One region of the Faecalimicrobium sp. JNUCC 81 genome, then DNA from elsewhere that is predicted to be linked to it. Evidence: riboswitches for the same ligand, from Rfam matches in the RefSeq annotation. Region 1 holds a riboswitch; each other region holds the start of a gene.
What was found. Region 1 has a riboswitch for cobalamin ahead of JNUCC81_RS10635 (cell wall-binding repeat-containing protein). Riboswitches for the same ligand answer to the same signal wherever they lie in the genome.
Positions count from the first base shown of each region.

Region 1 (5,546 bases):
TTGAATTTGAATTTTCTTTATTATATGCTTCAAACGTCCCATTTTCTTTTTGTATAGTATTTAAACATTCTACTGCTTTTTCTATACTTGCATCTGCTTTTTCATTTCCTTTAAAAAATGATAGTGATATTAATGCCATACCTGTCATATCTGGATCTGCCTGATTTCCAAAGAATGCAAATCCACCATTATTTAGTTGGTTTGATATTAATGAATCTAATGCTTTTTCTCTATCATAATATTCATCAGTTACTTCTAGAGCTATCATCCCCCAAATTTGAGAATTCACTCCTCCTGGTAAGTTTCCATTTTTATCTTGCTTGTCTGCTAATATTTTGCTCAAGTTTACTTTTTTATCAGTATAACTATTTGGATTTTCTCCTCTTGAAACTAATCCTAATAAGTATCCTGCATCACTTGTTACTGATGTATTTGTAGTTATTATATTTGATGTCCATTCAGGCAGCTTATATGATGATTTTATTATATCTTCTCCTGCTGATGTAAGAGCTAACATATCCCACCAAGATAATACATGATTTAATCCTTTATAGTAATTTACTGTATTTTCTACAGATTTATCTATTTTATCTACATATAGTACTTTTGGTATTTCACTAAATTCATCTGTCATATTATAAAGACTGTTTTTACCTTCTACAAATCTATTATATGCAACAAGTGCGTATGCTCCTTGATCTGTAGCCATTGCGTTGACAGTTCCATCTAGTGTGTGTTTAAATCCTCCACCTTCTACGTAAAATTCCATTATCGCAGGTATTACCCAGTTTCCATCACCTTTTATAAATCTAGAATCTGTTTTAGGGTCTATTCCAAGAGCAGTAAGAGCTACTATTACTTGTGCTATACTCTCAGAGTTTAGACTTCCCCAACTATCATATCCACCATTTGCAAGTTGGATATTAGATAATATATCAAGTGCTCTATCTATATAAGGCTTTACCTTTTCTTGGTCTTTATATTTTGCTAATGATTGAAGTGCCATAGCTGTTATATCTGGATCTGGTGTATTTCCACTAAGAGCCCATCCACCTATTGTTCCATCATCTTGAGTTATTTCTTTACTTAATATATATTCAATAAGATTATCTCTTGTAGTTTGTTTTTTAACACCCTCAACAGTTGGTATTTCATAGTTGTTTGTATCTAATGCTATAAGAGCAAATATTGGTCCATTTATTCCTTGTCTTATTACTTTATTAAAATCTGCAAGTTTTTCTAAAAGATTATATCCTCCAACATTAGTAACATCTTTACCTATAGATGTTAATCCTAATATAACTCTTGAGTATTCTGTATATTTTACGCTGTGTAAATTACCATTTTTCGCTGTTAATTCATTGACTACATTTTCGTAATATTTATCATAATACTCTTTTGGCACATTATATCCACTTCTTGCTAGTGAAAGTATTGTCCATTCTCCGCCTATAGTACCTATCTTAGGATCTGGAGTATTTTTATACATATATTCTCCAGTTTTATTTATGGCATCTTTAATAGATACACTAGGTAAAACCACATCTATGTTACTTTGTAAAATCTGTGCAAAAGACATTGGTATATTCCCTAAGAATATACTCAATGAAAGAACCATAGAAATTACTATTTTTAAAAATCTATTTTTCTTTTTCACTTTATTATCCCCCTTGATACAGTCTATTTTAAAGCTTCCTTAAGCTCTTTTAATGCTACATCTACTTTACTTTGAGCTATATCTACAACTTCAAGTACTTTATATGCATTATCATAAGCATCTTTCACTTCTTTTTTATCTAACAACTCAGCTTTATTAGGTGCACTATTTATTTCAGCTACTTCTCTAGTCAGGCTATCTTTGTTTGCTATTTTAACAAAAGGCTCTCCTGCTCCAAATCCATCTCCACCGATGTCAGCCCCATATCCATAAGTAGTAAATTGCCATCTTATTACATCTCCGTCTTTTGGAATACAACCAGATGCTCCAACATTTGGGAAACTATTATTTACAGCATACATCCATCCTGACATAAACGTATAATCAAATTCTCCTAACCAGTTTGCCTCTTCTCTTTCTCCTATTTCTCCACATTTATCAAGTATATACTGTGGTACATTAGGAGTCCTTGTATCATTATCTTTTACTTTAGATAAATAAAATGAAGATTCAATATCTCCCATATTTTTATAATTTCCAGACCCCAACAATCGCGTTAGTATGTCTGCATTATTGTCACCTTCATAAAAAGGAACTTTGACTGGATCTTTTATGTACCCTAACCCTAAGGTAAATTTTTCAACAGATACAATTACATGTCCCTTAGGTTCGGTATTCATTTTTGCTTCTTGTGCAAAAGAGATCGGTATACTTCCTAGGAATATACTTAATGAAATCACCATAGAAAGTACTGATTTTAGAAATATATTTTTCTTTTTCACTACTTTTTCCTCCTTATCTAATCTTCTATATCCTATTTCTTATATAAACCTTTTATATCTTCAAATGCTTTTTCACATCCTCCTCCAATTTGTGTCATTTTTTTAACTTCTTTATTTTTTAGAACATTTTTTTGATACTCACTTAGACTATTTCCTACAATAACAACTGGTGAATTTTCTTTTGCAGCTAATACACCAACTGATAATGCATCTATTAATTGATCTTGCTTAATACTTCCATTTTTACATACAAACATATTGTCTAATTTACTACTTGTATAGAATTTCTCTATTATCTTAGCATTAGTTTCATTTCTGTCTAATCCACCAATTCTTTCACTATTTGGTAGTTTACTTTCTATTTCAGTTGATATAACTCCCGTTTGCCCTATTATATATGTTTTTTGTATATTATTATCTTTAATAAATTGATCATATATGTTTGTCCCTTTGTTCGGCATAAGAACTATTGGCATATTTTTATTAGCCGCTACTGCTGCTATTGAAGTTGCATCTGAAAGTCCTTTTTCTCCATTTACTACTGCTATTTCAGATACATTAGATATCTTTTTAGCTATTTCTAATGATGTTTCAAATCTTGTACTTCCTGATATTCTATCTACTTTTATTCCCATTTTTTCTAATTCGCTTTTGACAGCTTTAGATACAACGTTTTCTCCACCTATTATAAAAGCATTTTTAGCTTGTAATCTTTCTAATTCTGCTTTTGTTTCTTTATTTAATTTATCTGTATTTGTCAATAAAATAGGTGCATCTTTTTGTTTTGCAAATGGTGTAGCAGCTAGTGCATCTGGTAATTTATCTCCATTTACTATTACTACGTTATTGGCACTATCCCATCCACTCTTTGATACCTTAACTGCTGTTTCATATCTTGTATTTCCAATTATTTTTTCTTCTTTTACTTCCTCAGGCTTAACCTCTGGTGGGTTTGGTCTTACTGGTGGTTTTATGTCTGGAGTAACTGGTGGTTCTGGATCTGCATTTAAAGCATCATTAAGTTGTTCTAACGAATTATTTACTTCTATTTGAGATGAATCTACTTTTTCAAGAACTTTATATGCCTTATCATATGCATTTTTAACTTGAGTATTTGAAAGAATTTTAGATTTATCTGATGAACTGTTTATTTCTGCTACTTCTTTTGTAAGTAAGTCTTTATTAGCTATATCAACATATGGTTTTCCTGCTCCAAATCCATTTGCACCAATATCCATTCCATATCCATATGTAGTGAATTGCCATCTTATAACATCTCCATCTTTAGGCCAACATACAGAACTTCCATAGTTTGGGAACCAGTTATTTACACAATACATCCACCCTGACATATTGGTATAATCAAATTCACCTAAAAATTCTGGTTCTGATCTTTCATATTCAACACTGTTACCATCCTTTTCTATTTCATCTAGTATGTATTTAGGTATATTTGTTTTTTCAGATCCATCAAAACCATCTTTTACACTTGCTAAATAAAATCCTGTTTCTACAGTTCCTGAAGTATCTCCTATACTACCAGTATTTGTGTAATTATCTTTGCCACCTAATAATTTATCTATTAAATGTGCTACACTCTGTCCCTCATAAAATGGCACTTTAACTGGATCTTTTATGTACCCTTGACCTAAAGTAAATTTCTCTACAGATATAGTCACATATCCCTTCGGAGAATCTGCAAAAGATATCGGTATACTTACTAAACATATAGCTATTGTCATTAATAATGTAGTTATTTTTTTAGCTATCTTATTTCTCACTTCCTTCTCCCCCCTCATTTAATTGCTTTATTTTCCTAATTAAATTTATAGAACTATCTCCTCCTCTTATTTTAAATAATCTTTTAAATTACTAGTTATTAATCAGCATATAGCTACTATTTTTTTAACTATTGCATAAAAAAATAGATATTTATTACAAATATCTATCTAGAAAGGGCTATTCTAATGTAGTATATAAACAAAATACTACATTTTCTAAAATCTCTCCCCAGAAAGATATATTTGGTATAGGTAGGTCTCCTGGCTTACGATTCATCCTCTTTAGCACCTTCCCGTTTTTCACAGTGGTATTGCTAATTCGTCATCGAATACAGTTACTGGGGCAGCTTTGGCATCTAACCAAATTCCCTATTAAGTAATAATTACACCTTTACCATTTATACTTACTTTTTATTTTGAATAATTTATTGAATTAATAACTTATAATTTTTTTAGTTAATCTATGTAAAACATACTTTTAAAAATTTTTCTATACTATTATTATATATCTGTGAATTGTTTTAATTGTGTCATAATTGCGTTGTAATTGTGTCATAAATAGTACATTTTATAAAATATTACAAAATATACTAAAGTATTTATCTAAAACTGACTTAGTACTCGCTATAATTCATATAAATAAACGAAAAAAGAGAGCTATTTAATTTATTAAATAGCTCTCTTTTTAATTTATTTATCACATATATATCTCCAGATATATTTTTATTAAGATGTTGCAAGCTTATATCCAACTCCATATATTGATTTAATTTTCCAACTTAAATCATATTGTTTAAGCTTTTTCCTAAGTCTTTTAATTTGAGTATCTACAACTCTAGTATCTCCAAGATAGTCATACCCCCAAACTTCAGATAATATATGCTCTCTATTTAATATATTATCTGGATTAGAAACAAGCATATGAAGTATTTTTATTTCCTTTGGTGTAATTTTTACTAACTCTCCTTTTATGTATACCTCATAGCTATCTATATTAATTTCAAGATCTTTATATTTTATATAATTGCTTGTTTTTTTTATATTTTCTGTTCTCCTTAACACTGCCTTTATTCGTGTTACAACTTCTCTTTCTGAAAATGGCTTTGCAATATAATCATCTGCTCCTAATTCTAAACCAATTATCCTATCTATCGTTTCTGATTTCTCACTAAGTATAATAATTGGTACATTACTATTTTTACGAATCTCTCTGCACACATCAGTACCTGACATATTTTGCATCATCAAGTCTAATAATATTAAATTAGGCTTAATCATATTTGCTTTGTATAATGTTTCTGCTCCATCATATGCAGATACATAGTT
Region 1 is NZ_CM132203.1:2,142,665-2,148,210, forward strand. Features, by position in the region: gene JNUCC81_RS10625 (prenyltransferase/squalene oxidase repeat-containing protein) at 1-1,657, opposite strand, end outside; gene JNUCC81_RS10630 (DUF4430 domain-containing protein) at 1,681-2,439, opposite strand; gene JNUCC81_RS10635 (cell wall-binding repeat-containing protein) at 2,472-4,220, opposite strand; cobalamin riboswitch at 4,455-4,628, opposite strand; gene JNUCC81_RS10640 (response regulator transcription factor) at 4,947-5,546, opposite strand, start outside.

Region 2 (5,546 bases), 1.8 Mb from region 1:
ACTCTTGAGTAAAATATTTGTTTTTCTGGATCTTGAAACACTATGCCAACATCTTTTCTAAGATTGTATAAGCTTTTTTTATCATGCTTTAATTTTTTTCCATCCAATAAAATTTCTCCAGATGTTGGTTTTAAAATCCCCATTAAGTTCATAAATAAAGTCGATTTACCAGATCCATTTGATCCTATTATTCCTATTATATTTCCTTTTGAAAAATTCATATTAATATTTGATAGTGCTTTTGAATTTTTTTCGTAATTGTATGTTAAGTTATTAATCGTAAACATTTTCATCCCCTACTATCTGAAATTTTCCATCATACAGTTTCATATCTAGAGATATAGACATGTCTTCGTATCTTTTCATCATTCTTTTGTATAATAAATTTCCAAGAAGTCCAATCGATTTATATGATGTCTTTAAATTTATGTATCCAAATCTTAATTCCTGAGATTTTCTAATATCTGAAACTTCTTCTAAAAATATAAATATAAATCTATATGTAAGCATTGATAGCTCTATTATTGTATCTGATATATGAAGACTTTTTAATAAAAATAGTAATTGATTAAAAGGTGTTGTAAGAACAAAAAAGTATACACACATTAAGCAAGACATTGATCTAAACAACAAATATAATGATGTATTTAAAGATTGACTTGATACTCCTATATATAAATTAAAAATCTTAAAACTATATAGTAAATTTTCATGATTAAATGATATATTTATTAAATTAATTATTATTCCCATAAATAAAAAGTAAATCGGTATTTTAAGTAGCTTCAAGTAACTTTTTAAATCTATTTTAGCAATGCAAACAATAGATAAACTCATTAATATCATTATACTTGATAGTATTAATATACTATGTGTTAGCATAGAGACAATTAAAAAAATTGTCCCTATACCAACCTTTATTTTTGGATTTATATTACTTAATTTATTTGTATATGCATATTTATCAATTAAAAGCATATTTATTTTCTCCTTCTGCTACCTAAGTAGTAACCTATCACTCCTGCTCCTAATGCTGCTTGCGTTGAAAATAATAAACTTTCTATTTCTCCACTTGGTGGCTCATATAGACTATTAAACCATGGCTCATATCCTGGATTTATTTGACCTATTAGGTCTTCTGCTTCTCCATCTGCTCCACCGTATTCAGCTCCTGAGTTTAGTATTAGAGGAGTTATAATAAGCACTACTGCTAATAAAAGCAATAGCCAATTAGTTTTATTCACTGATTTCGCATTTGTATTCATCATAATCAACTCCTTTCCCTTCTTTTGCAGTTATTAAATTATACATTATAGTACTTAATATACCTTCTGCTATTGCTATTGGTATTTGAGTCATAAAGAAAACTCCTAAAAATTTAGTAGCTGATGCCATTATCCCACCTGAAGGATCAGGGAATGCTACCGCTAATTGTATAGCAGTTATTGTATATGTAGCTAAATCTCCAAGTGCAACACTTATAAATACATTAGTTCCAGTTTTTACATTTCTCTTCTTTAAGAATCTATATAATAAAAATGATACTATAGGACCTACTATTGCCATAGAAAATGCATTCGCTCCTAAAGTTGTAAGTCCACCATGAGCTAGGAGTAGTGCCTGGAATAATAGTACTATTGTACCTAATACAACCATTACACTTGGTCCAAATAATATTGCTCCTAAACCAACTCCTGTTGGGTGTGAACAGCTTCCTGTTAATGATGGTATTTTTAAAGCTGAAAGTACAAATACAAATGCTCCACATAGAGCTAAAAGTACTTTTTTCTTAGGCTCTTCTTTAATTACTTTGTTTATAGATTTTAATCCTATTAATAAAAATGGTATGAATATTACACTCCACATAATGGACCACTTCATTGGCAAAAATCCTTCCATTATGTGCATTGCATTAGAGTTAATCGGGTTTAATACGATTAAAAGAAATGCTGATGCTAATATTAGCTTTAGTTTTTTCATAATTTCCCCTTCTTTCTTTAGCTATTTACTTAATGATTCGCCATATAAATTGTTATTTTATCTGATCATATGCATTTAAGCTTATTTCACCCTAGAAGGAATTATATTTCCAATAGAAAAAAGCCTAACGGTTGAGTTAGGCTTCTTTTAACAATACTAATATTGTATACTTTCAAGAAACTTTCTCCCTCCCCGAAGAAATTACTTAAATATTATTAGGCAGGTCTCCTGGCTTAGCATCATCCTACTCCTTAGCCTTCCCATGATAATCACAGTGGCTTAAGTTTAAGTTTCGTTAGCTTTACAGTAGCGGGGGCTGCAGAGGACTTTAACCTCTTTCCCTATTAATCTTTCTTCAAGAACCTATAATATTTTATATTATTTTTTATAATTACATATTATATATTACACATATATACACTTTGTTAAATTATTGGCTAATCATTTATATAATATATTCTATATATATTTTTATATTCCTTCTTATTTTTCAAATTTTTTACAAATTTTTTATTTTTATAAGAAATTATATTTTACTTAAATTTATGCTAAATATAATTTTTATATGCTATTTTTATTAATCCCTAATAATTTTCTTTAAATACATTGATACTATATCAGAAAATCGATCTATATTTTTTGTGTATATAAAATCTTTTCCATATATTAATCTTTCTGAACCTAGTTCACTTTCCTTACCTGTAAATACCCCTAATACCAAAATTCTTTTTTGCCTAGCAATTCTTACTTCTTTTGCACTGTCTAATACTCCTACATTGCCTTTATAAGACATTTCTCCTCTTATAGTTCTTTCTCTATCCTTACCGATTTTAACGTCATTAGGTTTTCCATCACTTAGAACTATAAGTATTTTATTTTCTTCGCCTCTTTCTAATAATCCATCACATGTAGATTTTATGGCTAACCCGTCTCTATTATTACCTGCACAGAAGTACTCAAATATATTTTCACTACTATCTATTGAATCTTCATAGTCTTTAAATCGTTTTAGTATTGTATAATCCATAAAGCTAGAAAAACCCATTACCCTATTTGGTATACCAACCATAGTTAGTGCTCTTGCTATTATATATCCTTGAGTTGCAACATTAGCTTGATTCCTGCTTTGAGATCCACTAGCATCTAATAATATATCTATTACATACTTTCCTTTTTCGCTAACTATATCCTTATAAAATATTTTATTATTATTACTCCTAGATGCTCTCCATGCTCTAGAAGCATATACCGTTCCACAATCTGAATATACTCTGCTACTTTCACTCTCTTCTATTAATATTCTTGATAAGCTATCCTTTAATTTGGCTATATTTCTTCTATGAATTTTAACCTTATCTCTAAATTTACTTATATTATTTTCTTTTTGTCTTGTAGCATATTTTATCTGAGCAACATTACTACATTCACTTCTTAAAACTCCATCTGTAAAATGAATTCTACATCCCTCATGGACACCTCTACAATTTTTACTTTCTATCTTTTTTATCTCTGATTTATTTTTATATGATTTTCCATAGTAATGTTCTATTTTCTCATATATTTTATTAACCATTTCTTCATCTACATATATAACTCTATTGGCTGAGTTTGAAGATTCTTTTATATACATTTCACCTATGCTTTCAACTAATATAGAAGATGATAATTCTTGTATTTCATTTTCTATAAAATTTTTTTCATTGTTATAAAGTTCTTCATACATAAAATCTGAAAATGTATCAAAATTTATATTATCTTTAGTTTTATAATTATATTCTTTATTAATATCTTCACCTTGCAATATCTGTTCAAAATACATTAAATATACTTTATCTATGTCTTGTAAAATATCTACTATATTTTTATTTACATCTATCTCTTTAATGCTGTTCATTATTCTTCGTGTAAGCCCATCTACTACCGGATGCTTACCCATTCCTTCTAATACATTTGCATATTTAATCTTTTGTAATATATCTTCATTGTATATCTTACTAAACCCAGAGATAATATCTTTATACGCTTTACTTCTTATATCTTCTACTCCTGGCCTATCTATCATAACCTTCGATTCTACAACTTTATTTAATACAATTTGAACTAAACTCAAAATAGTAGATAAATCATATCCACCTTTAACTCTATTAATTATATATTTTTTTACTAAATCCCATTCTATGTATTTATGTCTAGCACCAGCCATTATAGCAAAATACATGGCAACTTCTTTAGAATTATAATCTTGATTTGAAATACTTACATCTTCATCATATTTGCCTGATATAGTCCAAGATAAATTATTTATTCTGTTTTCAAATTCATAATCACTATATATCCATTTCATAATATCTCCTACCTAAATAAATTTTTACTTATAATAAAGCTTTATTTAAATTCATACTTGGAAATATATCTTCACTTTTCCACTTATCAGGAATTCTAGTTTTAATTATATCTTGTACCATTTCTTTTTCGTATATATCAAAGCTCTTGCTTGTTATTCCCATACTAATTGCTAAAGATGGACTTAACCCTCTTCTTATAGTCTTTAAAGAGCCTATTAGTCCTCTTAAATCTATTGATTTAGTAGATATTTCTCCATTTTGAGATTTTAACTGCAAATCTAAGAATATCCCTGCAAATTGGTTTAATTTTTCTTCATCCGCATCGCCAAATTCATTTCTTAAAATAAACATTAACTTATCTTCATCAACTGCTGGTATATCTATGACCATAAATCTAGAAACTAATGCTTCATTTAATTCCTTAGTTCCTGCATATTCGTAATTCATAGTACCAATAAATCTAGTTGCTTGATGTAAATTAATTCTTTCATATCCTGGTACATCTATAACTCTTCTATAATCTAAAGCTGAATGAAGTACTGCAATTGCATCATTTTTAGCCATATTGATTTCATCAAATACTCCAAATCCACCATTTATCGCACACTCATACACAGATCCCCTTCTTAATTTAACTTCATTATCTATAAAAGTATCTGTACCTATTAAAGTCGTGCTGTCAGTATTAATATGAAAAGATGTATTCCATTGAGGTCTATTAAATATTTCTGATAAGTTATCTGCTAATAAATTTTTTCCCGTAGCTTTGGGTCCTGATAATAAAATGTTTTGATCTTCTAAAATTGCTGATATGCTCATAGACAAAATATCTTTACCATAAAAATATTTTTTTGATTTGCTAATACGTTCTTCTAATTTATTTTCTAATTTATAATATTTTCTAAAATATAATACATCTTCAATAAGTATCTCATTTATTCCCTGTTTTCTTAAATTATCTATTATCTCCATATGTATCCCCTTTATTGTTAATAGTATAATTATATAGTAGCACAATATAATGTATTATTTCTTTATATAAAAAAAACTCCCATCTAGGAGTTTAAAATAAAAAAGATTACGTGGCTACGTCTTACTCTCCCAGGCAGTTGCCCACCAAGTACCATCAGCGCTAAAGAGCTTAACTTCTGTGTTCGGAATGGGAACAGGTGTATCCTCTTTGCTATTGTAACCACATAATCTTTTATTTTAGAGTTAATA
Region 2 is NZ_CM132203.1:320,337-325,882, reverse strand. Features, by position in the region: gene JNUCC81_RS01715 (energy-coupling factor ABC transporter ATP-binding protein) at 1-287, opposite strand, end outside; gene cbiQ (cobalt ECF transporter T component CbiQ) at 274-978, opposite strand; gene JNUCC81_RS01705 (energy-coupling factor ABC transporter substrate-binding protein) at 981-1,268, opposite strand; gene JNUCC81_RS01700 (energy-coupling factor ABC transporter permease) at 1,237-1,980, opposite strand; cobalamin riboswitch at 2,181-2,362, opposite strand; gene JNUCC81_RS01695 (nitric oxide reductase activation-like protein) at 2,558-4,324, opposite strand; gene JNUCC81_RS01690 (AAA family ATPase) at 4,353-5,297, opposite strand; rRNA gene rrf (5S ribosomal RNA) at 5,406-5,522, opposite strand.
Region 2: another riboswitch for cobalamin. It lies ahead of JNUCC81_RS01700 (energy-coupling factor ABC transporter permease); the one in region 1 lies ahead of JNUCC81_RS10635 (cell wall-binding repeat-containing protein).

Region 3 (5,546 bases), 1.0 Mb from region 1:
TACACATCCTCCAATAATTCCAGGATACGCTAGCGGAATAGCAATCTTTGTAAAAATCTTTAACTCACTAAGACCTAATGTTCTTGCCGATAGAATAATATTATCATCAATTTGCTCAAATGCTGATCTAGTCGTCCTATACATCATAGGAAATGAAACAACAACTGCTGATATAACTGTTGCTGACCAAGTAAATATTATATTTTTATCAAATGAAAAAAGTAATTTACCTAAAATTGAATTCTTACCTAAAATAATTAGTAGAAAAAAACCTATTACTGTAGGTGGCAATATTAATGGTATTGTTAGTAATCCATCAATTAACCCCTTAAATTTTCCTTTATACATTGCCATTTTATAAGACACCAATATCCCTATAAAAAAAGTAATACTAGTCGCTAAAATAGAGGTTTTTATAGATATATATAGTGGTGACCAATCCATAACTTTAAATTCCTTTCTATACTTTCTAATCTTTAATTGTATCCATATTTATTTAATATTTTTTTTACATCTTCACTAAGTAAAAATTCTTCAAGTTTCTTACTTTGTTCAATTTTTTTGCTACTCTTTGTAATAGCTACTGGATAAATTATTGGCGAATGATTTTTTTCATCTATAACTTCAATTACTTTAACGCTATCATTATTTACAGTATCACTTATATAAACAAATCCTGCATCCGCATTTCCTGAGCTTGTCCAAGCTAATACTTCTTTTACATCTTTTCCAAAGGTTAATTTATCTTTTATTTTCTCTTTTAAGTTTAAACTATTTAATACTTCATCTGCATATTTCCCTGCTGGTACACTATCAGGATAACCAACACCTATATGTTTTATTTTATCTGTAGTCAAGTCATCTATTTTACCTAAAGTTCCATCCTTTGGAGCTATTAAAGCCAGCTTATTTCTTGTAAATTCTTTAACTGTATCAGATACTAAAAATCCACCTTTATCTAAATCATCTACTTGGCTTTGTCCTGCTGATATAAAAATATCACATGGAGCTCCCTGTTCAATTTGTTGCTTTAAAGAACCTGAACTTCCGTAATTTATAGTAAGATTTATATTTTTATTTTTACTTTCATATTCAGTTTTTATTTCGCCCATAACTTCTTTTAAACTAGCTGCAGCTGATATATTTATTTCTTCAACTGTGTTTTTAGATTGGCATCCAACCATTACTAGAAAAACTGGAAGTATAAAGTACAGCTTCTTAATTATATTTTTCATTTTTTCTTACCCCCCTATAATATATTTTCCTTAATACTATATAATTTTACATTAAAATAGCGCCTAATAATATAGGCGCTGTAACTTTTAAGCTAAGTTTCTTTTAAAAAGTATATTAATTAAACCAGTTTCACTGTCTTCATTGACTATTGCATCAACTTCGTATACTGCTTTTATTAATTCTTTAGTCAATACTTCTTTTGGAGTTCCGTATTTGACTATTTCTCCATTTTTTAATACATATATCTTATCACAGTACATAGCTGCAATATTTAAGTCATGTATTGCTGCTACTACTTCTATATTTAAATTTTTAACTATATCCATTAATTGTAATTGATATTTTATATCTAGGTGGTTAGTTGGTTCGTCTAATATTAAACATGATGTTTTTTGAGCTAAAGCTCTTGCTAATATTATACGTTGTTGCTCCCCTCCAGATAGAGTAGAAAATATTCTATCCTTAAAATCTAACATATTTACCTTATCTAAAGATTTATACATAATTTTATAATCATCTTCAGTATCTCTTTCCATCATTTTTTTGTGAGGAGATCTCCCCATTAATACTATATCTTTTACAGTAAAATCAAAATCATAATAATTATGCTGAGAAACAACCGCCATTTTTTTAGCAGTATCTTTTATAGATAGCTTATCTATATTTACTTCATCTAATTTTATAGTTCCGCCATGTGGTTTTAATGTTCTATAAATACATTTTAAAAATGTTGATTTTCCACTTCCATTTGGCCCTATTATTCCTACAAATTCTTTATTATCTACATCTATATTAATATTCGTTAAAATATCTATATCACCTATTTTAGCATTAACTCCATATGTTTTTATATGCATTAATTTTTCCCTCCAAATCCGTAAGCATTTCTTATCATTAACCAAATAAAACATGGAGCTCCTATTATAGAAGTTAATATACCTATTGGGATTTCAGTTCCTTTTATTATTATTCTAGATAATACATCTGCCCATATTAAAAATATTGCTCCTAATATTGCAGCTATAGGTATTATCTTCTTGTGGTCTGTTCCAAATATCATTCTTACTATATGAGGTATGACAAGGCCTACAAATCCTATCATACCAGATGCATACACTAAAACTCCTATCATCAATGATGTTATTATCAGATACATATGTCTATACTTATGCAAATCAGTTCCTAAAGTAATAGAAACTTCATCTCCTAATAACATTAAGTTTAATGTTCTGTATTGAGTTATAAAAAATATAGTTCCAATTATTATTATAGGTAGTATAAAAATTAACTCTTCCCATTTAGCTCCTGCCAAACTTCCCATAAGCCAAAATGTTATAGTTTTTATTTTACTTGCATCATCCACTATATATACTATAAAGCTCGAAAATGCACTACAAACTGAACTTATTGCTGTTCCTGCTAATAGAAGTTTTATAGAATTTGCTCTTCCTCCAATATTTGATATAACAAGAACTAGTATAGATGCTATAAATGCTCCAATAAAACCAGAAACTCCAATTGCATTACTTCCTAATATTGAACCAACTCCAAACATGACAGCTATTGTAGCTCCTAATGATGCTCCTGATGATACCCCTAATATATAAGGATCTGCTAGTGGATTTTTTACAATAGCTTGCATTACTATTCCCACTACTGATAATCCCATACCTACACATATTGCTAATACAATTCTTGGAAGCCTTATAAGCCACACAACATCATGAATAGCTCCATTACCTAGGATTTCTGATTGTCCAATATTAAATAGTTTATAAAAAATAATATCATATACTTCTTTTATGCTTATATCAACAGAACCAAGTGTAACTGCAAGGCCTACTGATAAAAATAATAGTATTAATAAAAATATAGAAACACCTATATAAATAGGTGTTCCTTTAAATATATTAGAGTTTCCATCTTTAATATAAATTTCTTTTTCCATTATGACTCTCCTAGTTTTTTAAGTCTGGATATAATCCTTTTGCAAAAGTATTTATACCATCAATAGTTCTTATACCACTAGAGTACATATCTCCTAAAGGTATCGCATAAACTCTTTTATTTTTAACTGCATTTAAGCTTTTTAACGCCTTATTTTCTAATATCTTATTTACTTCTTGCTTAGGAACCTTTTCATCTGATCTATCCATGTATACAACAAATATAGAATCTGGATTTAAGTTTATTAAATCTTCTTCATTAATTGCTTTCCCTTGAGGATTTAATAAATTTGCTCCTAATGTTTTTATCATATCTCCACCTAATGAATTCGCTCCATAAGTAATCATTTGATCTTTACCAAACTCAACAATTAAAGTGCTTTGTTTTTCTTTACCTTCTACAGATTTAGATACTTCCTCAACCTTTTTATTTATTTTATTTACCAGCTCTTGAGCTTTATCTTCAACATTAAATATTTTTCCTAAATTTAATATATCTGTTATTTCATTTTCTATTGTTTTTTCATCTTTTACACCACTATTTAAAGACATATATGTATTTATATTGTTCTTGTGCCAATAATCTACTTCACCTAGTCTTTTTTCATCAAATAATGAATACCAACTTAATATAAAATCTGGTTTTTCCATTATTATACTTTCTTTTGATGGTGTAAATTCTTCTAAATATTTCACTTTTTTAAATGCTTCTTTATATTCATCTTTTACATCATGGTCAAGACCTGCTGCTGCAACTATTTTATCTTCTAATCCTAATGCTAACATTGTTTCAATTGAATTTTGATATATAGCTACAACTTTTTCAGGAGCCTTATTAAAAGTTATTTCAACTGGCTCTTTTTTATAATTATAAGTTGTAATAGTTACTGGGTAGTGAGAATCTTTATTTGCTGATTCTTCCACCTTTGAGTTGCTTTTACCTTCATCCTTTTTTTCATTTGTTGGGCTACATCCAACAGCTCCAATTATAAATATGAAGCTTAATAAAAATACCATCATTTGCTTAATTTTTTTCATGTCATCCTCCATTTTGTATCTAAATTATAATTTGTAAAAAATTATAACTGTCTATAGATATAATATAAGGACACTCTCAGTAATGACACTTTATTGATATTTATTTATGTCTTATATCTCTCTTTGTACCGAAGAGTATCGATATTTTAATACTGGCAAGTCTCCTGACTTATAAATCATCGCACTAACTAGCCTTCCCAAATTATAAATTCAGTGACATAGTAAGTTAGCACTCCTTAATTACAGTAGCGGCACTGTGTGGAAATCTCATCCATCTTCCTTTTTAATTCACACTAAAACCAATATTATCCATATATAGTAATAATTTTATTACTTTATATATAATTATAATAGAATTTATGTTTTTTTTCTATATTATTGGGTATTTTAATTAATTATTGTATTTTTATTGAAAACATTGTCAGATTTTTTACGGTTGTAAATTATATTCTTCTGAAGTTAATTTAAACTTTCCTTTTATACCACTTGTAAGATAAACCTTATTATCCTTTGTCACAAAAATAGCTTCTACGTCACTCTTATCATTTACATATTCTAAACCTTTATCAAGCCCCATAGAGAATATCGCTGTCGATAATGCATCACAATATGTAGAATCATCCGATATAATAGAAACACTTTGTAAATTATTTTCTACAGGGTATCCTGTCTTTCTATCTAATATATGGTGATATAGTTTCCCATTATTTACAAAATTTCGTTCATATATTCCTGATGTTACTACTGATTTATTTGCTACATCTAATGCTCCTATGACATCATTTTTAGATTTTTTTCCATCTCTTATTCCTACCTTGTATGGGCTAGAATCAACTTTTTCTCCTATACATAATATGTTTCCACCTATATTTAAAACTGCATGTTTATATCCACTATCTAAAATAATACTTTTTAATTTCTCTCCTACATATCCTTTTGCTATTGCCCCTAAATCAATCATCATACCTTTTTGTTTTAGCATAATAGAGCTTTCTTTTTTATTTAATGATATTTTATCTATATCAACTAAACTCAAAGCATTTTTTATATCTAAATCATCTGGCAAGCTAGCATCTTCAAATCCAATATTCCATAATTTAACTACAGGACCTATTGCTATATCTAAATTTTCATTAGTTTCTTTACTATACTTTATGCCTCGCTCAATTAATTCAAAAGTTTCTTTACTAACGTTTACAAATTCAGTTCCAGCTTTCTCATTTATCTTGTCGACTTCACTTTCTACGTTTTTGTCATTGATAGACATTTTATGATCTACATCTCTTATAGCATTTTCCATTCTTTCAAAAACTTTATCATCTACTT
Region 3 is NZ_CM132203.1:3,154,935-3,160,480, forward strand. Features, by position in the region: gene modB (molybdate ABC transporter permease subunit) at 1-444, opposite strand, end outside; gene modA (molybdate ABC transporter substrate-binding protein) at 477-1,235, opposite strand; gene JNUCC81_RS15645 (ABC transporter ATP-binding protein) at 1,323-2,093, opposite strand; gene JNUCC81_RS15650 (FecCD family ABC transporter permease) at 2,093-3,184, opposite strand; gene JNUCC81_RS15655 (ABC transporter substrate-binding protein) at 3,195-4,220, opposite strand; cobalamin riboswitch at 4,358-4,539, opposite strand; gene JNUCC81_RS15660 (FAD:protein FMN transferase) at 4,651-5,546, opposite strand, start outside.
Region 3: another riboswitch for cobalamin. It lies ahead of JNUCC81_RS15655 (ABC transporter substrate-binding protein); the one in region 1 lies ahead of JNUCC81_RS10635 (cell wall-binding repeat-containing protein).

Region 4 (5,546 bases), 380 kb from region 1:
TCGAATTTTGACTGTAAAGATATGCCAAAAGGTTAGAAATCATACTGAAAGTTAGTTATATACTGGGATAAAAAAGTTTGAAAATTTATTAAAAAAAGAATATTTATATGAAAATTAACATTAAATGAGGGTAAAAAGGGTATAAATAAATTATATTTGTAAATATTTTTATGAAGAGATTGAAAATTTAATAAATGTATTATACTATAATAAGGAAAAGTTTGGGTATATGACCATAAACTGAAAGGAGAACAAAAGATATGTCAAAAGAATTAGTCAAAGAAAGAGTTATAAAATATTTAATGGAGGACTTATTAGTTCCGCATGATATGATAGATACAGATGTAGCTTTATCAGAATTTGAAGAAGGTGCAGAAGGTGTACTAGATGTAGTAGTTAATGTTAAAGATAAAGAAGATTACTATGCGCCAGTTATGATAATACAATGTTTAGATGAAGATATAAGATTAGAAGGAGAAGTCGTACAAAAACAAGTAGACTTCTTAGAAGATGTAGATAATATAACTATGGCAGGAAGATTAGTTTTAACTAATGGAGATGCTATGATGTATGCTGATTGGACAGGAGAAGAATATGATACAGAAGCTTCACTTCCAACATATGATACTATGGTAGAAGAATTCTTTAAGATGGAAGAATTATCACAAGAAGGTGAGCATAATCATGACCACGGACATGATCATGAATGTTGTGGAGGACATGGACATGACCACGGACATGATCATGAATGTTGTGGAGGGCATGGACACGACCACGGACATGATCATGAATGCTGTGGAGGACATGGGCACGGTTCTGACTGTGGTTGTCATCATGAATAATATATACATATAATATACGAACTTGACTATACTTTTTAATGATGTTATTATTAAATGGTTAAAAATTCTATATAAAACCGTAAGTGTTGGGGCAAACGCTGGAAGGATTTATTAATAAGGGATTTATAACGTCGTTCGAGAAAAAAAGACTGCATATTGTGTGGTCTTTTTTTCTGTAAAAAAATAATACAAAAAAGAAGGAAATTTGAAGTCTGAAGTAGAATATTAGATAAATAAATTTATTGACATTTTAGTTAAATTGAATGGAATTTTTTTATAATACAAATCATATTATAAAAATAACTGAAGCTAAAGACACTTTACCATTTCAATTAACAAACTATATGGATAGAAGGGGTTAGATTATGGGGGCTAAAAGAGAACATACTTATGAAAACTATATTTATGGGGATTCATCAAATACATCGAATGCGATGAAAATGTACTTGAAAGAAATTGAAGAGTACAAAATGTTGTCTGCAGTAGAGGAAGTTGAATTAGCAAAAGCAATAATTAACTCTTCACCTGAAGCTAAGGAGCAGTTTATAAATGCAAACTATAGGTTAGTTGTAAGTATTGCTAAGAAATACAGAAAAGAGAGTGTAGATATGCTTGATTTAATTCAAGCAGGTAACATTGGACTTATAAAAGCTGTTGATAAATACGATTATAAAAAAGGATATAAATTTAGTACTTATGCTACATGGTGGATAAAACAAAGCATAACAAGATACATAGATGACTGTGAAAATACTATAAGAATACCTGTTCATCTTCATCAAAGAATAAACTTTGTAAAAAGAAAAAAACAAGAACTTTCAAATGTACTTCAAAGAGAACCTAGCTTAGATGAAATAGCAGAAGTATGTGACCTTGATGTTCAAAAGGTTATAGATATATTAAAGAGGGATAAAAATATAGTATCATTAGATACGCCTATAAAAGAAGACGAAGATAGTAGTTTAGTTGAATTTATACCATCAGATGCTAATTTTGCAGATGTAGTAATTCATGAAGTAGAGCAAAAGAACTTAAGGGAAAAAATAGAGGAATTATTAACAGGACTTGGTGACCAAGAACAAAAGGTACTTAGAATGAGATTTGGATTAGATGATGATACTCCAAAAACATTAGAGGAAATAGGAAAAGTATTTGGAGTAACAAGAGAACGTATAAGACAAATTGAAGCAAAAGCAATAAGAAAACTAAGACATCCAAGTAGATTAAAACAATTAAAACATTTTTATTAATTTATAAAATAAAGTAGGTGAATTTTGCCTGCTTTATTTTTGGTTTATATTTTAATTTTAGGGTAAATATGGAAAGGTACTTCTTAAAATAAATGATAGCATAAAATACATTGGAAATCATTTAAATAATAAAAATAAATAATTATATTGATAGATATTATTATTAGAAAACTTATTGCTTGTATTAAGCTAGTAGGTCTTATAAAATAATTATATAAAGTATTAGGTGTATTACTTAAAAGAGAATTGGATGAGGTTTCCAAACTACCCCAGTAACCGTGATATGGACGAAATCTTAAATGCCACTGAATTTTTCGGGAAGGCTAGATCGTAGGATGAAGTTAAGTCGGGAGAACTGCCTAATATATACTAATATCTGCTGAGGGTAAGGTGTTAGATGCAAATATAATAATAAAAACTTAATATATTTAGCATCTTACTTAATTTAAATTGAGAAAGGAGGAATAAAATGAGCAAATATTTAGCATACCCTTTCTTATATGACAAGTCTTTAGATTTAAGATGTGATTTTGAGATTTTAACAGATGAAATTTCAAGTATTATAGGTCTTTTAAGATCATTTATAACAGATGACGATATGAAAGATGAACTTAGTAAAATAAATGAATTGATGTATCATATAAATCCATCAATAAGAACAAAGACTACAGTTACACAAGAAGAATTAATATGGCTAGAAAAAAGATTTTTAGAGATTCAAGAAGAAGTAAAAGACAGATTTAATAAATTTATACTTCCACAAGGATGCACCGAAGCAGGATATTGCCATGTTATAAGAAGTAAATGTAAATCATTAGTTAGGCTATTAAGTAGATATCAGGAACAAGGAAATAAGGTAGATGATTTGTTATTTGATTTTACAAATCTTTTTTCAGGATATTTCTTTGTACTAGCACTTAAGTTTAATAAAGATAATGGTTTAGAAGAAACAGAATTTATAAGTAGAAACTATAAGTAAGAGAGTTAAAAGTTAAGGAGAGAACAAATGAAAAAAAAGTTTTTATCAATTTTAATGGTATTTATGATGTTTATTATGGTTGGATGTAGCACTGATAATAAAAAAGAAGTTACAGACAGAGAAGGAACAAAGGTAAATATACCTAAAAAAATAGACAAAATAATTTCAACAGCACCATCAAATACAGAAGTAATAGTAGACCTTGGATTAAGTGATAAATTAGTTGCAATAGATAAATATTCAAGTGATGTTAAAGGTGTTAATAAGGATTTAGCAAAAATAGATTTTTCAAGTCCAGATGCAGAAACAATAATAGGGTTAGAACCAGACATAATAATAGCATCTGGGCATAATAAGACAGGCTCAAGTGAAGATCCATTTAAAGTTATAAGTGAGTCAGGCATTCCAGTTGTTTATATACCAAGCAGTGATAGTATAGACGGAATATATAAAGATATAGAATTTATATCTGATATATTAGGAGTGCAAGATAAAGGACAAACCTTAATATCAGATATGAAATCTCAAATAGATGAAATATCAAAAATAGGAAAAACTATAAATGATAAGAAAAAGGTTTACTTTGAAATATCACCAGCTCCAAGCCTATTTACGTTTGGAAATTCAACATTTTTAAATCAAATGATAGAAATAATTGGCGCTGAAAATGTATTCAAAGATGAAAATGGATGGATATCACCAAGCGCTGAAGCTGTGATAGATAAAAATCCAGACGTAATATTAACAAATGTAGATTACATAGAAAATCCTATTGATGAAATAAAAAAACGTGATGGCTTTGAAAATATAACAGCAGTAAAAGAAAATAAGATTTACCAAATAGACAAAAATTCAGCTTCTCGTCCATCTCACAAAATAATATTAGCTTTAAATCAAATGGCTAAAGCAATTTATCCAGAGAAATATGGAAAATAAGAAAAAAGTATTACTAAGCATAATAATAGTATTTATAATTATTGGTATTGGAACTTCTATAGGAAGTTCTAATATTAATATTTTAGATACAATATCAGTAATTAGTAATAAATTATTCAATATATCATTGAGAGAAGGAATAGATCCTAAAAATGTTTCAATAGTTTGGAAGCTTAGATTACCAAGAGTACTACTAGCATTTATAGTAGGAGGCTGCCTAGCATCTAGTGGTGCAGTAGTTCAATCTATACTAAAAAACCAATTGGCATCACCTTATACACTAGGTGTATCTTCAGGTGCATCTTTAGGAGCGGGGCTTATAATAGTTAGTGGTATTTCTGTTCCGTTACTAGGAGCTTATACACTTCCTATAATAGGCTTTTTATTTGGACTTGGAACTGTTTATTCGGTAATTAAATTTTCATCAAAAATAGATAAGACAATGTCAAACAATACGATAATACTTTGTGGTATGGTACTATCTTTATTTGTAAATGCATTACTTACAACTTTAACTGCATTATTTTCTAATGATTTAAAAAGCATATCTCTTTGGCAAATGGGAAGCTTTGCCATGAAGGGATGGTCTTATGTAGGTCTGATAATGCCATTTTTTATAATAGGTATGTTTGGGGTTCTTAAATATACTAGAGAAATGGATATACTTACTTTTGGAGAAGAACAAGCAAAGTCAATTGGAGTTGATACTGAGAAAGTAAAAAAGAAATTATTCATTTATTCAACAATACTTACAGGAGGAGCTGTTTCTTTAAGTGGGACGATAGGATTTGTAGATTTAATAGCACCTCATGTAGTAAGAAAAATATTTGGATCAAATCATAAATATGTTGTGCCGATGTCATTTGTATTTGGTGGTTGTTTAATGGTAATAACAGACCTTATAGCAAGAACTATAGTTTCTCCATCAGAGTTACCAGTAGGAGCTATAACTGCTATATTTGGAGCACCGTTCTTTGCATGGGTATACTTTAAAAAAGCTAGGTGAGTTTTATGTTAGAAATAAAAGATATTTATAGTGGATATGAAGATATAGATATAGTAAAAGATGTAAGCTTTACTGTAAATAGAGGAGAAAATCTATGTATAGTAGGTCCAAATGGTTGTGGAAAAAGTACTCTTTTAAAATCTATAGCTAATATAATTAACTATAGAGGTAGTATAAAAATAGATTCTAAGGAAGTATCTTCATTAAATAGAAAAGAATTGGCTAAGAAAGTTGGATTAATGAGCCAAATTTCACAAATACATTTTCCGTATACAGTATATGAAACAGTATCTCTTGGAAGATATGCATACTCTAAAGGTGCATTTTATAATCTAGGTAAAAAAGATAAAGAAATAATACTAGACAGCATAGAAAAAGTAGGTCTTTTAGATTCTAAAGATAAAATGATAAGTGAATTATCAGGAGGACAACTTCAAAGAGTATTTTTAGCAAGAACATTTGCACAAAATCCAGATGTGATATTATTAGATGAACCTACTAATCATCTTGATTTAAAGTACCAAATAGAGCTC
Region 4 is NZ_CM132203.1:2,519,211-2,524,756, reverse strand. Features, by position in the region: gene JNUCC81_RS12655 (hypothetical protein) at 261-842, shown strand; gene JNUCC81_RS12650 (sigma-70 family RNA polymerase sigma factor) at 1,208-2,092, shown strand; cobalamin riboswitch at 2,300-2,469, shown strand; gene JNUCC81_RS12645 (ATP:cob(I)alamin adenosyltransferase) at 2,562-3,071, shown strand; gene JNUCC81_RS12640 (ABC transporter substrate-binding protein) at 3,099-4,007, shown strand; gene JNUCC81_RS12635 (FecCD family ABC transporter permease) at 3,997-5,013, shown strand; gene JNUCC81_RS12630 (ABC transporter ATP-binding protein) at 5,019-5,546, shown strand, end outside.
Region 4: another riboswitch for cobalamin. It lies ahead of JNUCC81_RS12645 (ATP:cob(I)alamin adenosyltransferase); the one in region 1 lies ahead of JNUCC81_RS10635 (cell wall-binding repeat-containing protein).